DNA from 2 places in the Nocardia sp. 2TAF39 genome. Region 1 is predicted to be linked to the other one. Evidence: riboswitches for the same ligand, from Rfam matches in the RefSeq annotation. Region 1 holds a riboswitch; the other holds the start of a gene.
The links. A riboswitch is a leader RNA that binds a small molecule or an ion and turns the genes downstream of it on or off. The one in region 1 is predicted to bind S-adenosylmethionine.
Positions count from the first base shown of each region.

Region 2: it holds a riboswitch for S-adenosylmethionine, as region 1 does, so the genes downstream of both, AB4Z47_RS20830 (hypothetical protein) here and AB4Z47_RS06850 (rhodanese-like domain-containing protein) in region 1, are expected to answer to the same signal.

Region 1 is NZ_JBFRFQ010000007.1:124,651-132,052, forward strand. Features, by position in the region: gene pta (phosphate acetyltransferase) at 1-640, opposite strand, end outside; gene AB4Z47_RS06825 (nitroreductase/quinone reductase family protein) at 824-1,330, shown strand; gene fgd (glucose-6-phosphate dehydrogenase (coenzyme-F420)) at 1,405-2,415, opposite strand; gene AB4Z47_RS06835 (HAD-IIA family hydrolase) at 2,758-3,516, shown strand; gene AB4Z47_RS06840 (RpiB/LacA/LacB family sugar-phosphate isomerase) at 3,844-4,296, shown strand; gene AB4Z47_RS06845 (O-succinylhomoserine sulfhydrylase) at 4,337-5,551, opposite strand; gene AB4Z47_RS06850 (rhodanese-like domain-containing protein) at 5,548-5,964, opposite strand; SAM riboswitch class IV at 5,979-6,095, opposite strand; gene AB4Z47_RS06855 (Rv0361 family membrane protein) at 6,159-6,608, opposite strand; gene AB4Z47_RS06860 (FAD-dependent oxidoreductase) at 6,974-7,402, shown strand, end outside.
Region 2 is NZ_JBFRFQ010000035.1:19,095-26,496, reverse strand. Features, by position in the region: gene AB4Z47_RS20865 (GNAT family N-acetyltransferase) at 1-55, shown strand, start outside; partial or broken gene AB4Z47_RS20860 (NAD(P)-binding protein) at 63-227, shown strand; partial or broken gene AB4Z47_RS20855 (phytoene desaturase family protein) at 255-581, shown strand; gene AB4Z47_RS20850 (carotenoid biosynthesis protein) at 668-1,471, shown strand; gene AB4Z47_RS20845 (LppM family (lipo)protein) at 1,587-2,336, shown strand; gene AB4Z47_RS20840 (glycosyltransferase) at 2,372-3,544, shown strand; gene AB4Z47_RS20835 (hypothetical protein) at 3,597-3,746, opposite strand; SAM riboswitch class I at 4,005-4,098, shown strand; gene AB4Z47_RS20830 (hypothetical protein) at 4,289-4,528, shown strand; gene AB4Z47_RS20825 (GNAT family N-acetyltransferase) at 4,533-5,054, shown strand; gene AB4Z47_RS20820 (LLM class flavin-dependent oxidoreductase) at 5,051-6,163, shown strand; gene AB4Z47_RS20815 (ABC transporter substrate-binding protein) at 6,160-7,402, shown strand, end outside.

The DNA of each region.
Region 1 (7,402 bases):
TGGCCGAGCACAGCTCGGCCATGGTCGGGGCGATCAGCAACGGGATCTCGGGCAGCGTCCAGGAGGGGACATCGAAGCCACGCAGCGCCGAACGCACCTCGTCCAGCTGCTTCGGTTCGCAGCGGTTGGCGATGATGGCGACCAGCTGCGCGTGCTCATGCGACAACTCGGTGGCACACAGTTCGGTCAGGTGCCTCACCTCGTCCGGCGTGCGGCCCGCGCCGCGCACAACCAGCAACACCGGTGCGCCCAGGTTGACCGCGATCCTTGCGTTGAAGCGCAGCTCGCTGGGGCTGGCCACGTCGGTGTAGTCGCTGCCGACCACCACCACCGCGTCACACACCTTCGCGACCTGATGGAAGCGCAGGACGATCTCGCTGATCGCCGCGTCCGGGTCGGCGTGCACTTGCTCATAGGTCGTGCCGATGGACTGTGCGTAGTCGATGTCCGCCGTGCTGTGCTCGAGCAGCAGCTCCAGGATGTAATCGGGCTCGGTGGTCGAGCGCGTGATCGGCCGAAAAACCCCGACCCGCGCGGTCGTCGCGCACAACATCTGGAGCACCCCGAGGGCCACCGTCGACTTTCCGGTGTCGCCCTCCGGCGAGGCGATGTACACGGCTGATGGAGCAATGTCGGCCATGTCCGGAAGCTTAGTGAACGAGCGGCGACCGGACCCGGCGCGAGAGCGTGAGCACCGGTCGCGCTCGCTCGGTGCGTCGACCCGGTGCCGGACACCATCATCGACCGACGGCCCGAAGGGGGCTGCTCGAGCGGTCCCGCCGACTCACCATCGCGGGTTCCTCCCGCCCGCTATAGTCCGGGCATGGCTGAGCAGTTTCCAGATCGGCAATGGGGTTCGCGCACGAATGTATTAGCCCGCGCGGCAAATAGATTGGCTGCGACGAAGCCGGGTTCCCGGCTGATCCGCGCTATCACTCCGCTGGACCGGGCGATCCTGGAACGCACCCACGCCAAGTACACCTTGCTCGGCCCGATCGGCGCACCGGTCATCCTGCTCACCACCATCGGCCGCAAATCCGGACAGCCGCGCACCCAGCCGCTGCTGTACGTGCACGACGGCGACACGCTCTACCTGATCGGCAGTAATTTCGGGCAGGCACACCACCCCGGGTGGACCGCCAACCTCCTGGCGAATCCCACGGCAACGGTCGCCATCGCAGGCGAACGAATCGACGTCACCGCCACCCCGGTCGAAGGTCCGGACAAGGACGCCATCTTCACCCGCTTCGTCGACATCGCCGGCGCCTACGCCGTCTACCGCTCCCGCACCACCCGCGACCTCCGCATCTTCGCCCTCCGCCGGGCGTAGCCGCCGGACGAGTGGCACCTGGATGTGGCCTCGCCCGAGAAGACCTCTCCAGGGTGTGCCACTCGTCGGGTGGGTCAGGCGAGTGCGCGCAGGCGGGGGGCGAGGTCGCGCTGGAACAGGTCGAGGAAGCGGCGCTGGTCGTGACCGGGTGCGTGGAAGACCAGGTGGTTGAGGCCGGCGTCGAGGTAGGGCTTGATTTGTTCGGCCGCCTGGTCGGGGTCGCTCGCGACGATCCAGCGCTTGGCGATCTGTTCGATGGGCAGCGCGTCGGCGGCGGCTTCCATCTCGATCGGGTCGGTGATGCTGTGCTTCTGCTCCGCGGACAGGGAGAGCGGGGCCCAGAAGCGGGTGTTCTCCAGGGCCAGTTCGGGATCGGTGTCGTAGGAGATCTTGATCTCGATCATCCGGTCGATGTCCTCGACGGTGCGGTCGACCTTCGCCGCGCCCTCGGCGACCGCGGGCATCAGCTTCTCGGTGTAGAGGTCCATGCCCTTGCCCGAGGTGCAGATGAAGCCGTCGCCCGCGCGTCCCGCGTACCGAGCGACCAGCGGGCCGCCCGCGGCGATATAGATCGGGATGCCGCCCTTGGGCACGTCGTAGATGGAGGCGCCGACGGTGCGGTAGTACTCGCCGTCGAAGTCGACGCGGTCGCCGGTCCACAGCGCGCGCATCAGGTCGACCGACTCGCGCAAACGGGCGAAGCGCTCCTTGAATTCGGGCCATTCCCCGGTGTATCCGGTGGCGATCTCGTTGAGCGCCTCACCGGTGCCGACCCCGAGCATGATCCGATCCGGGTACAGGCAGCCCATGGTGGCGAAGGCCTGCGCGATCACCGCCGGGTTGTAGCGGAAGGTGGGGGTGAGCACCGAGGTGCCGAGCTGGATGCGCTGGGTGCGCTCGCCGACCGCGGCCATCCAGGCCAACGAGAACGGCGCGTGCCCGCCCTTGTGCCGCCACGGCTGGAAGTGGTCGCTCACTGTGGCGCTGTCCAGGCCATGTTCCTCGGCCAGCACCGCGATCTCGACGAGTTCACGGGGGCCGAACTGCTCCGCCGATGCCTTGTAACCGAGCTTGAGTCCGCTCATCTGCCACGCTCCTCGCGTTTCGTTTCGCCGCCGTCGCGATCCGACTTCGACACTAGCCAACTCCTTTGTGGCGGGTACCGATGGCCTGGCGCGGATGATCGAGATCGCCGCGGCCGTCCTACTCGCCTCGACGGCCCTGAGCCGAAGCGCGCAGTGTCCGACCGGCTCAATGGCACGCTGGGCACGTGGGCTGGCACCGAGTCCGGCGCACGCGCCGGATTCGAGGCAGGGGCGCGGCGGTCGGGCTTCCGACCGGTACTCGTTGTTCCGGCCGAGGTCGCGGCGGGGATAATCGGCTCTGTGAATGCAGATGACGAACCGATCCTGTCCTACCTGACCGATATGGACGGGGTGCTGGTGCACGAGGACCATCTGGTGCCCGGCGCCGACGAGTTCCTCGCCGAGCTGCGTGCCAACGAGACACCGTTTCTGGTGTTGACCAACAATTCGATCCGCACACCGAGGGACATGCAGGCGCGGCTACGCCACTCCGGCCTCGACATCCCGGAGGAGGCGATCTGGACCTCCGCGTTGGCCACCGCCACCTTTCTGAACGAACAGCGCCCCAACGGAACCGCCTACGTGGTGGGTGAATCCGGGCTGACCACCGCGCTACACGAGATCGGCTACGTGCTCACCGACAGCGCTCCGGACTACGTGGTCCTCGGCGAAACCCGGACCTACTCCTTCGAGGCGATCACCACGGCGATCCGGCTGGTCGAGCGCGGCGCCCGCTTCATCGCGACCAACCCGGACCCCACCGGCCCTTCCCGTGAGGGCTCGCTGCCCGCGACCGGTTCGGTGGCCGCGCTGATCACCCGCGCCACCGGTCGCGACCCGTACTACGTCGGCAAGCCGAACCCTCTGATGATGCGTTCCGCGCTTCGTCGCATCGGCGCCCACTCCCAGTCCACCGTGATGATCGGCGACCGCATGGACACCGACGTCATCTCCGGCCTGGAAGCGGGCATGCGCACCATCCTGGTCACCACAGGCATCTCCACCCGCGAGTCCTTCGAGGCGTACCCCTACCGGCCGACCATGGTGGTGGATTCCGTCGCCGACCTCGTCGGCCGAACCAAGTCCCCGTTCACCGCCTGATTCGGATCAGCCCGAGGGCGCGGAGCAGGCCCCAGTCCTCCGCGACGCGTCCAGCGCGGCGGAGAGTTTCGTGAGCACGTCGACGGTCAGCGCGAGCTGTTGCGGACCGAGCTCGGCCGCAAGGCGTTTCGATATCACCGCGTGTTGCGGGTTGATGCGGTGGACGGCGGCTAGACCTGCCTCGGTAACGGCGACGAGTTTCGCGCGGCGGTGCGCGGGGTTGGGGCGCTACGCAACCAGCCAGCACCCGCCGACAGCACAACCCGTGCACGCGGAGTTGCCCACGAAGGCCGACTACCTGGTGAGAAGGCCCACTACGCTGGAAACATGCGAATTTCGGTGGCGGCGGATGAGCGGGTAGGCGTGGCCGAGGAATTGGTCGGCGAGTTGGGCAGGCGCGGACACGAAACCGTGCCGCACGGCGCGCTGTCCGACGCGGAACGCGACGACTGGGCCTGGGCGAGCGAAGTGGCCGCACGCGACGTCGCGGCCGGCCGCACCGACCAGGCCATCGTCTGCTGCTGGACCGGCACCGGCGCCTCGATGGCGGCCAACAAGGTCGCGGGCATCCGCGCGGCACTCTGCACCGATGCCGCGACCGCGGCAGGCGCCCGCACCTGGAACGACGCGAACGTCCTGGCTCTGAGCCTGCGTTCGACCTCGAGCGCCGAACTCCGCGAAATCCTCGACGCCTGGTTCACCACCGAACCGAGCAGCACCCCTGAGGACCAGGCAAACATCGCTCATCTCACCAAGATCGAGCACACCGCCAACACCTGACCCCGTCAGGAGCCAGCTGGATACCCGAGGTGTGTGCTGGTCAGGCCAGGGCTTGGTCGAGATCGCCGAGGAGGTCTTCGACGTCTTCGAGCCCTACTGAGATGCGGACGACGCCGTCGGAGAGGCCGATGGTGGCTCGACCCTCGGGACCCATCGCGCGGTGGGTTGTCGTGGCGGGATGGGTGATCAGGGATTTGGCGTCGCCGAGGTTGTTGGAGATGTCCACGATCCGCAGCTGGTTCAGCACCTCGAACGCGCGCTTCTTCGCCTCGTGTTCGGGCGCCTTCAGCTCGAAGGTGACCACGGTGCCGCCCGCACTCATCTGACTGGTGGCCAGAGTGTGCTGCGGATGTGATTCCAGAAACGGGTACTTCACCCAGCTGACGGCCTTGTTGTCCGCCAGGAAGCGGGCGATCCGCAACGCCGACTCCGCCGAATGGCGCACCCGCAGCGGCATCGTCTCCAGCCCCTTGAGCAGCGTCCACGCATTGAACGGGCTCAGCGCCGGACCGGTATGACGCATCAGCGTTTTCACCGGACCGTCGATGTAGTCCTCGGCACCGAGAATGGCACCGCCGAGCACCCGGCCCTGCCCGTCGATGTGCTTGGTACCGGAGTAGACCACCACGTCGGCGCCGAGTTCGAACCCGCGTTGCAGCAGTGGTGTGGCGAAGACGTTGTCCAGCACCACTTTCGCGCCCGCCGCATGCGCCAGCTCGGTCACCCGGCGTACATCGACCAGCGTCTGCATCGGGTTGGCGGGCGTCTCGAAGAACACTGCCTGGGTGGGCACCGACAGCGCCTGTTCCCACTGGTCCAGATCTTCGCCGTCGACGAAGACGGTCTCCACGCCCCACCGCGGCAGGATCTCGTTGCACACCACGAAGCAGGAGCCGAACAGGCTGCGTGCGGCGACGAGTCGATCGCCGGCGCCGAGCAGCGCACCGAGGGCGGTGAATACCGCGGACATCCCGCTCGCGGTCGCGAAGCACGCTTCGGCGCCGTCGATCAGCCGCATCCGCTCCTCGAACATGGCGACCGTCGGATTGCCGTAACGGGAGTAGACGAAGTGCTCGACGTCGCCGGTGAAGGCGGCCTCCGCGGCCTCCGCGCTCTCGTAGACGAAGCCGGAGCTCAGGTAGAGCGCCTCGGCGGTTTCCTCGAAACCCGAGCGCCGCAGTCCACCCCGCACACCGAGCGTCGCGGGACCGACGCCCTCGGGCAGCGGCCGGTCGAACGCACCGCCGGTGATCACGACTGCCGCCAGGGTAGTCCGAGGGCACGCCAGCCGGAGCCGCCGCGATGCCCGAATTCGTCGAGGGGACCTTCGAAGCCTTCGAGCACGTTATAGGAGGTGCGGTAGCCCGCGGTGGTCGCGGTGACAGCCGCGCCGATCGAACGCTGGCCGGAGCGACACAAGAACACGACCGGAGCTTCCGGGGCGTGGTCCACCAGGGCCTGCTTCAGCTGCTCGACGAACGCTTCGTTGCGTGCGCCGGTGGAGTCGACCCACTCGATCAGCACGGTCGGCCGCCCGATCGAGCTCGTATCGGGGACACCGACAAATTTCCATTCGGCTTCAGTCCGCACGTCGACCAAGACGGCCTCGGGATGGTCGCGCAACACTTCCCACGCCTGCTGGGGGGTGATGTCACCGGCATAACTCATGTGCACCTCCTGCGAATCCGCACTTGCCGCGCTCAGGTTCGAGCCACGGCCAGGTCGTCACCCGGAGCACCCCACCGCGGAGGAGGGTTGCCGACCAGTAATGCCGGGGCTTGACACTGGTTCTCATGACCTTCGACTGAGATTGCACCGACGCGGGTCACCATGTCAAACGGTTGGTCACACAGCGGGAACGGTCAGTTGCAGACCAGCCACTTGCCGCCGGATCTGGTCAGATTCCAGGTCGCTGTCGTCTCGTTGCCGTCGACCTTGGTGGTCACGGTCGCCTTGCCCTTGTCACCGTCGGTCATCGGATTGTCGAGTTTCGTGATTTCGACGGACTTTCCGGGCCCCGCCTGTCCGGCCAGCGGCGCACGTGCGGCGTCGAAGCCCTGGCAGGCGGTGCCGGGCGGCGGCACCGTGCCGGTGCTGTTGGAGCCCTCGACGAAGTTGCGGACCGCCGCGACGATCCGGTCGGAATCTGTGACATTCTTCTCAGTCGGCGACAGCATCCCGCCGAGCACGATCGCGACCAGCACGATCACCGCGACCACGGCGGCCGCGACGAAAGGAACCGCGGAGCGCTTGTCGGTCTGATCGACCCGGATGATTTCGTCCTCGCCCGCGGTCGGCTGTCGCTCGGTCATGACTCGATGATCCCTGGTCGCTGCCGGTATCGAGCGCTCGGCCCCGATTCGGGACACGCCTATTGCTCGACGGAGACCGGACGGTCGCTATAGCGAGCGCGGGAACGGGTAACCGGCGATTGTGACGTCCGAAGGTTCACGCACCGGCGCGGGGCAGCATCGGCTACCCCGATAGAATCGCGAACTGCGGCCGGCTGTCATAGCGAATCGGCAGCTCGTCGCCGCAGTGAACCGGGCACCGTGCAGACCCGAGCAAGCATCGCCGGTGTCGACACCGACAGGGTGCAACCAAAGCAGGGCGTCAACTTAGCCTAAGCTAAGACCGACGTCGTTAATTGTTTCGACCATAAGGGTGCGCGTAAGAGATGACCGAACAGAGTGCAGGATCAACAAGCGGTGTACGCGGGGCCGCCGTGGTGACGCAAGCTGCCTCCTCCGGGCCTGACGCGCAGACCGCCGAGACTCGCCCGCTCCGCATCGCGATCGTGGGCGCCGGACCAGCCGGGATCTACGCCGCCGACGCGTTGATGAAATCCGACGCCGAGGTGAGCATCGACCTGTTCGAGCGCATGCCGGCGCCATTCGGGCTGATCCGCTACGGCGTCGCGCCGGACCATCCGCGGATCAAGGGAATCATCACCGCCCTGCACAAGGTGCTCGACAAGCCGCAGGTGCGGCTGCTCGGCAACATCGACTACGGCACCGACATCACCCTCGATGACCTGCGCACCTTCTACGACGCGGTGATCTTCTCCACCGGAGCCAATGCCGACCGCGCCCTGGACGTCCCCGGC
Region 2 (7,402 bases), on a different contig from region 1:
GTTCGCAGGCGATAATCGGCCGTTCGCGATCCTCGGCAGGAGACTGCCGCTGTGAGGGTCACGTGACGGTAGTCGTCGTCGGCTCAGGCCACAATGCCCTCGTCGCCGCGTGCTATCTGGCACGCGCCGGGCATGCGGTCGAGGTACTCGAACGCGACGAGGTGCTCGGCAGCGCCGTGTCGACGGTGGAACGGTTCGTCGGCCATCGAGTCGATCGAGGTTCCTCGGCGCACATCATGATCCGGCACACCGGGATCATCGCCGAAGTCGACTCGTACGCACCCGGTTTCGCCGACTCGGTGCTACACCGGCACGTGCAGACACCGGTGGATCTCGAGCGCGAGCTGGGACTGATCGGCGGCAACGTCATGCACGTGGAGATGTCGCTGGACCAGATGATGCTGTGGCGACCGCTGCCCGAGCTGTCCGGACAGCGGGTACCCGGTGCCCCCGGGCTGTATCCGACCGGCGCGTCCACCCATCCGGGTGGCGGCGTCTCCGGTGCGAGTGGCCGCACAGCTGCCGCCTGCGCCCTCCGTGACCCGCGCCGCCACCGATTCTCCCGGTGGCGCGGGCGTTGACGAACCCGGCCGATCCGCCGCCGGCGACTGGGCGCCCCGGGGTGGCCGAGCCGTCGCTCGAACACACGGCGGAGACCACCGGGACCATCCCCGACCACCCGCTCGGACCTCGTTCGGCGCGCTTTCTGTTGCCGCTGGCCTGTGCCGCGCTGACGGTCTGCGCGCAGATCGGCTACCCGCTGACCTCCGGCGACGCGCGTGACCGGATCACGGTTGTGATCGTGCTGCTCTCCGCGGGAACTGCGCTGGCCCATGCCACGGCAATCCGGGGAATTCGCTACGCCGTCGGGTTCTCAGTGCTCGTATCCGGGCTCGGACTGCTGGCCGAAGTGGTCGGCACGGCGACGGGGGCGCCCTTCGGTTGTTACGAGTACGCGGTCGACCGGCTCGGTCCCGCGCAGCTCGGGGTGCCAGTGATCGTTGCGCTGGCCTGGACCGGCGGGGTGTACCCGGTGTGGGTGGTAGCTGGGATGGTGTCCCGGCGGACGGCGTCGCGTATCGCTCTGACCGCGGTCGGCGCGGTGGGCTGGGATCTGTTCCTCGACCCGCAAATGGTTGCCGACGCGCAGTGGACCTGGTGCGACACCGACTCGGGGCTGCCCGGGCTCGGACAGATCCCGTACACGAACTATCTGGGGTGGTTCGGCGTCGCGCTCATCATGGCCGGTCTGCTCGCGGTGTGGGAGCAAACGGCGCCCGATGCTGCCCCGGCTGGTGGCCGCGTGACCACGTTCGCCGTCCCGATCGCGATGTTTCTGTGGACATGGCTCGGGTCGGCGCTGGCACACGCGGTGTTCCTGGGCCTTCCGTATTCCGGGTGGTATGGCCTCGCCGGTATGGGTGTTCTCGGCGTCCCGCTTCTGGTTCTGTCGGCCCGGTCGCGGCGCTGACCTGACCCGATGCGCCGGCCGCGCCACGCCGACGCGCGGGTTGCGACCGTCGCGTGGCATTCGGGACATCTGGCCTGGCACGATGTCACCCGTGCAGCCGAGTCCCGTCACCACGATGCCCGATGCCCCGGTACTTCCGCAGCAGCGGACACCACGCCGCGGCGTGCGTATCGCCGCGGCCGTCCTGCTGGCGGCGTTGCTCGCCCCGGTACTCGCGGGCTGCTTGCGGGTCCAGGTTTCGATGGGTCTCTCGTCCAACGACCGGGTGTCCGGTCGGATCGTCGCCGCCGTCGTGCCCGCCGACCCCAACGACAAGGGCCCGCAACTGAAGGCGCCTGAGACGCTTGCCGCGAAAGTACGGGTGGAGGCGTACGCGCAGGACGGTTATACCGGCAGCCAGGTGTTCTTCGATGATCTGTCGTTCGGTGAGGTGCAGCAGCTCGGGCAGCTGTCCGAGCAGACCCAGGGGATGTTCCAGCTGCAGTTCCAGCGGACCGGCGATCTGGTCAGCCTCACCGGCCGGGTCGATCTGAAATCCGTTCCGCCGCACGGTTCCGACGTGCAGTTCACCATCGCGTTCCCGGCCCGCGTCGCGAAGACCAACGGCAGCCGCGAGGGCGACAACATCGTCTCCTGGAAACTGCCGCCCGGCGACGTCTCCACGCTGCGCGCCGAGGTCAGCTACGCCGATCCGAACACCCGCTCGTTCGCGGGCTGGGCGGGCATCGTCGGCGGCATCACCCTGGCCGTGGCCGCCATCATCGCCGCTATGTCATACATGGATCGCAACCCCGCCGCGCGCGGCGCACCCGAAGCCGGTTTCTCCCTGAACCGATGGTGGCGCTCGGTGACGCGAAATCGCTGAGCGGTTGGTCGGTGCGCCGGGATAGCGTGGCGCACATGGTGAGTTCCGATCGGCCGAAAACCTCGTCCGCGACCTCGATCCCCGTGACGTGTGCTGCGGCGCTCGCGGCGCTGGGCGCGGGAATCGCCCTCTACAATCGAATCACCGTACGCCGTTTGGCCAGTACGCCCACCACAGTGATCGAGCCGGTCACGGTGTGCGTCCCGGCGCGCGACGAGGCCGATCGGCTACCCGGATTGATCGCTGATCTGCGCGCCCAGGTGCGCATCCCGCGCATGTCCGTGCGCATCCTCGACGACGCATCGAGCGACGACACCTCCGCTGCCGCGAGCGCGACGATCGACGGCGACTCGCGATTCACCCTGCTGCGCACCGAGTCGGAACCCTCGCCCGACTGGACCGGCAAGACCGCCGCATGCGCCCGGCTGGCCGAGGAGGTGCACACGCCGGTGCTGGTCTTCCTGGACGCCGATGTGCGCCTCGCGCCCGCCGCCATCGCGGCGGCGGTCGGCGAATTGCGCAGGCGACGTGTCGATCTGGTGTCGCCGTGGCCGCTGCAGCTGGCCGGGTCGGTGGTCGAAGCCGTGCTGCAACCGCTGCTGTGCTGGTCGTGGGCCGCGACGCTGCCGATCACCGCCGCCAATCGCAGCCCGCGCCCGTCCACGGCGGTGGCCTGCGGCCAGTTCTTGGTGTTCGACAACGCCGCCTACCGCGCCGTCGGGGGGCACGCCGCAGTGTCCGCGGCTGTGACCGAAGACCTCGATCTCGCCCGAATTCTGCGCCGGGCCGAGCATTCCACCGCAGTGGTGGCCGCGGGGCCGCTGGCGCGAACCAGAATGTATCGAGGCGCGGCCGAACTGGACGCGGGCTACACCCGCTGGCTGTGGTCGGCCTATGGCGGCACTATTCCCGGCGGGGCGGCGGTGGGACTGCTTGCTGCCCTCGCGTATTGGGTGCCGCCGGTGGCGGCGATGCTCGGCAGAGGCGCGATCCGCCGCGCTGGCTTGCTCGGCTATCTCGCCGCCGTCATGAGCAGGCTGCTTGCCCGTTCCACGGAGACCGGCGGCCCGCTCGCGGGCGCGGACGTCGTTGCCGCCCTGGCGCATCCGATCTCGGTCGGGGCGTATCTTCTGCTATGGGTGCGCTCGCACCGCGCCCGCCGCCAGGGCATCTTGCGCTGGAAAGGCCGCCCGCTCGGATCCGGGTAGCGGGCCGCTGAAAGCACACCCCCACAGCGGTCGCGTTCCGCCAGCGGGACGGTCACGGGACCGCGAAGATTCCGACCGTCGGTGGGAAGAAGCAGAACCCGGACGGACACCCGCCACCGCCGGTGCGCGACATAAGGGTGTTGTCCAGGCGGAATGCCGCCGCGGTCGAGTACCGGAACTGGTCGATGCCGAATGCACGCACCGCCGTTGTCTCCCAGCACCGGCGAGGGCGTAGGCTGCATCGGGCCCTATGGCGTTCGGTGACCTGCACCGTAATCGGGCTTACGCGCCGGAGATGCTCACCCCCGCCGACAGCGCACATTTAGCTACCGCAAAGTTCCGCTGAATCCGCGAGCGGCAAGGTCTACGTTCACGGTGATTGCTTCTCTTGTTCCAGGGTTCACTTACTGGGCATGATGATTCGGCTCGACCCCGGTATCGGCTGACCGAGGGTCGACATCAACCATCCAGAGCGACCGAGAGACCTGGCTCGTCGACGTCGCAGCAACCCCCCGGTCACCGGGTGCGGGTGCTTCTGCCGGGACCGATGGAGGAACCGAAGTGATCATCTCTACTGCCCGCGGCCTCCGCTGGGCCCGTCGCCACATCGACCAGTGCAAAGTCACCTCCGCGAGCTGTCGTAGCTGCCCCTCCCACAGCCAGCCTGTGCACCCGTCGCTGGCCGGGTGATGCGACCGCCACCCCCGGCGTTGTCTCGTTCGTTCCCCCCAGAAGGACCCCGTCATGAGTGCGTTCGCCGCACCCGAAGCCGGGCAAGGCGCTCCGGACGCCACGACGCCCGGCAAGCCCGACGCCATCGCCGCACCTCCCCCGTCCACCGCAGCGCCCATCGTCGCCAAGACCCGCCACCCCTGGCGCTGGGTAATCAGCGCCATCGCGCTCATCCTGCTCGTCCGATTCGTGCGCAACCTCGCCCCCATTCCGGCTGGGACCCGCCCATTCGCGCAGTACATCACGGGCTGAGCCGATGACATCACAGCTATCGACCGCGGTACTGCGCGTGCACCGCGTGGCCCAGACCGATCTGCTCGCCGCAGCGCTGCTCGCCGAGCTCGCCATCGAATACAGCAGCCGCTACGGCCGCACGCCAGGGGAGGTGAATACCTCGCTGCGCAACCACCCGGCCTCGGCGTTCACGCCGCCGCACGGCGCCATGCTGATCGTCACCAGGGACGGAGAAGCGGTGGCCGGTGGTGCCTTTCAGCGCTACGACACCGAAACCGCCGAGCTGAAGCGGATCTGGACCTCCCGCGAGCACCGCAGGCAAGGGCTGGGGCGATTCGTACTCGACCATCTGGAGACCGAGATCGCGCGCCGCGGCTACCGGCGCATCTACCTCACCACCGGTCCGCGTCAGCCCGAGGCCGTCGGCCTCTACCTCGCCGCCGGATACACCGCCTGCTACGACCCGCACCTGCCCGCGGAACAGATCGGCCAACACCCGTTCGAGAAATATCTGCCCGCCGACGCCCTGGGAGCGACCGCATGAAGTTCCTGCTGTTCACCCTCGTCACGCGGGTACCGGATCCGAACACCGGCACGCTGCCCGACACCCGCGAGCGCCTGCGCACCGTCGTCGAACAGGCCCGGCTCGCCGAGGAACTCGGCTACGACGGGTTCGCCGTCGGCGAGCGGCACGAGGATCCGTTCCTGTCCGCGGCGCCGCCGGTGATCCTCAGCCATCTCGCCGCCGTCACCTCCCGGATCACACTGTTCACCGCAGTGACCACGCTGAGCCTGCTGGATCCGGTGCGCGCCTTCGAGGACTACTCGACACTGGACAACCTGTCCGGCGGACGGCTGGAGCTGATCATCGGCAAGGGCAACGGTGCCGCGCAAGCGCAGCTGTTCCACGTCACCACCGACGACCAGTGGGACCGCAACCGCGAAGGCTATGAGCTGCTACGTGCGCTGTGGGCCAGTGACAGCGTCACCTGGGCCGGACGATTCCGTCCGCCGCTGCAGGAGGCCAAGGCGCTGCCGCGGCCGTGCCAGCCGAAGATTCGGATCTGGCACGGCAGCGCCACCAGCCGCGAATCGGTGGAACTCGCCGCGCGCCACGGTGATCCGCTGTTCTCGGCGAACGTCACCAATCCGATCGAGCCGTACGCCGAGCTGGTGCGCCACTACCGGGAGCGGTGGGCGTTCTACGGACACGACCCGGCCGACGCGCTCGTCGGCGCGGGCACCACCGGATTCCACGTGGCACGCACCTCCCAAGAGGCGCGCGAGACCTACCGGCCGATTTTCGAAGCGCGGCTGACGTCGGCGCGCAGGCTCGACCTGCCCATCGTGTTCGAAACGCTGGACGACTTCGTCGCCCGCAGCTCGGCCCTGATCGGCAGTCCCGAAGAAGTGGTCGACAAGGTCGGCCGCCAGCATGAGCGGCTCGGCCACGAGGTGATCCACCTGGCCGCCGAACGCGACGGACGCAGCGAGCGGCAGTACCTGGACAGCCTCGCGCTCTTCCAGGCCGAGGTCGCGCCCGAACTGCGCCGGCGCATTCCCAGCCGACCGTTGGCGACCGGCGTCGCCGCCCCCGATCCCGCCTCGAACGACGAGCTCGTCCGCACCGAAATATCTGGAGTTGCACCGTGATCCGAACCGACCGAATCGTCGCGCTCGCCGGCGCGCTCGCCGCGGCCACCACCGTGGCCGCCTGCGGCAGTGATTCGGCCACATCCGGCGGCGATGCGGGCCCGCCGCGACCGGGTGGCACCCTGCGCTACGGCCTGTCCCAGGCGCCGACCTGCTCGGACCCAGCGCAGGCGGGAACCAACCAAACCCTCTACGTGACACGGCAGATCGTCGACTCCCTGACCGACCAGGACCCGGCGACCGGTGAGCTGAAGCCGTGGCTGGCGCAGAACTGGGAGGTGACCCCGGACGCCACGGTGTTCACCTTCCACCTGACCGAGGGCGTCACCTTCAGCGACGGCACGCCGCTCACCGCGGACTCGGTGCGCAACACACTCGATTCGATCGTCAAGCTCGGCTCGGCCAAATCGCCGCTGGGCGCCAGCTATCTCACCAACTACACCGGCACCACCGCCGTCGACCGGCTCACCGCACGGGTGGAGTTCAGCAAGCCCAACGCGCAGTTCCTGCAGGCATCCTCGACCACCCAACTGGGCATCCTGGCCGACGTGACCACGGCCGAGCCCGCGGAGCAACGCTGCCGCGGCGACAACGTCGGCAGCGGGCCGTTCACCTACACGAGCTACCGCCAGGACGCCTCGGCGACGCTCGCCAAACGCGCGGGCTACCACTGGGGTTCGGCGGTGTTCGCGCACCGCGGCGAGGCCTACCTCGACAAGATCGAGTTCACCGTAGTGCCCGAATCCGGGGTGCGCACCGGCAGCCTGGCCTCCGGGCAGCTGGACGCGATCAGCGACGCGCTGCCGCAGGACGCGCCACAGATCGAGGCAGCAGGTGGACGGGTGCTCAGCACCGCCAACCCGGGTGTGCCGTTCGGCTTCCAGACCAATGTCACCCGCGGGCCACTGCGCGATCCCGCGGTGCGTCAGTCGCTGCTGCCCGCGATCGACCGCAAACAGCTCGTGGACACCGTGCTCGGCCCGCAATTCAAATCCGCGACCAGCACGCTGGCGAGCAGCACACCCGGCTACGAGGACCTCTCGGCGCAGCTGGCCTATGACCCCGCCAAGGCGCGCGCCCTTCTCGACCAGGCGGGCTGGGTGCCCGGCGGCGACGGCATCCGAGCGAAGAACGGTGAGCGACTCTCGTTCTCGGTGCTCTTCAGTCAGGTGTTCGCGGGCAACCAGGCGATCATCGAACTGGTGCAGCAGCAGCTGCGGCAGGTCGGCGTCGAACTGA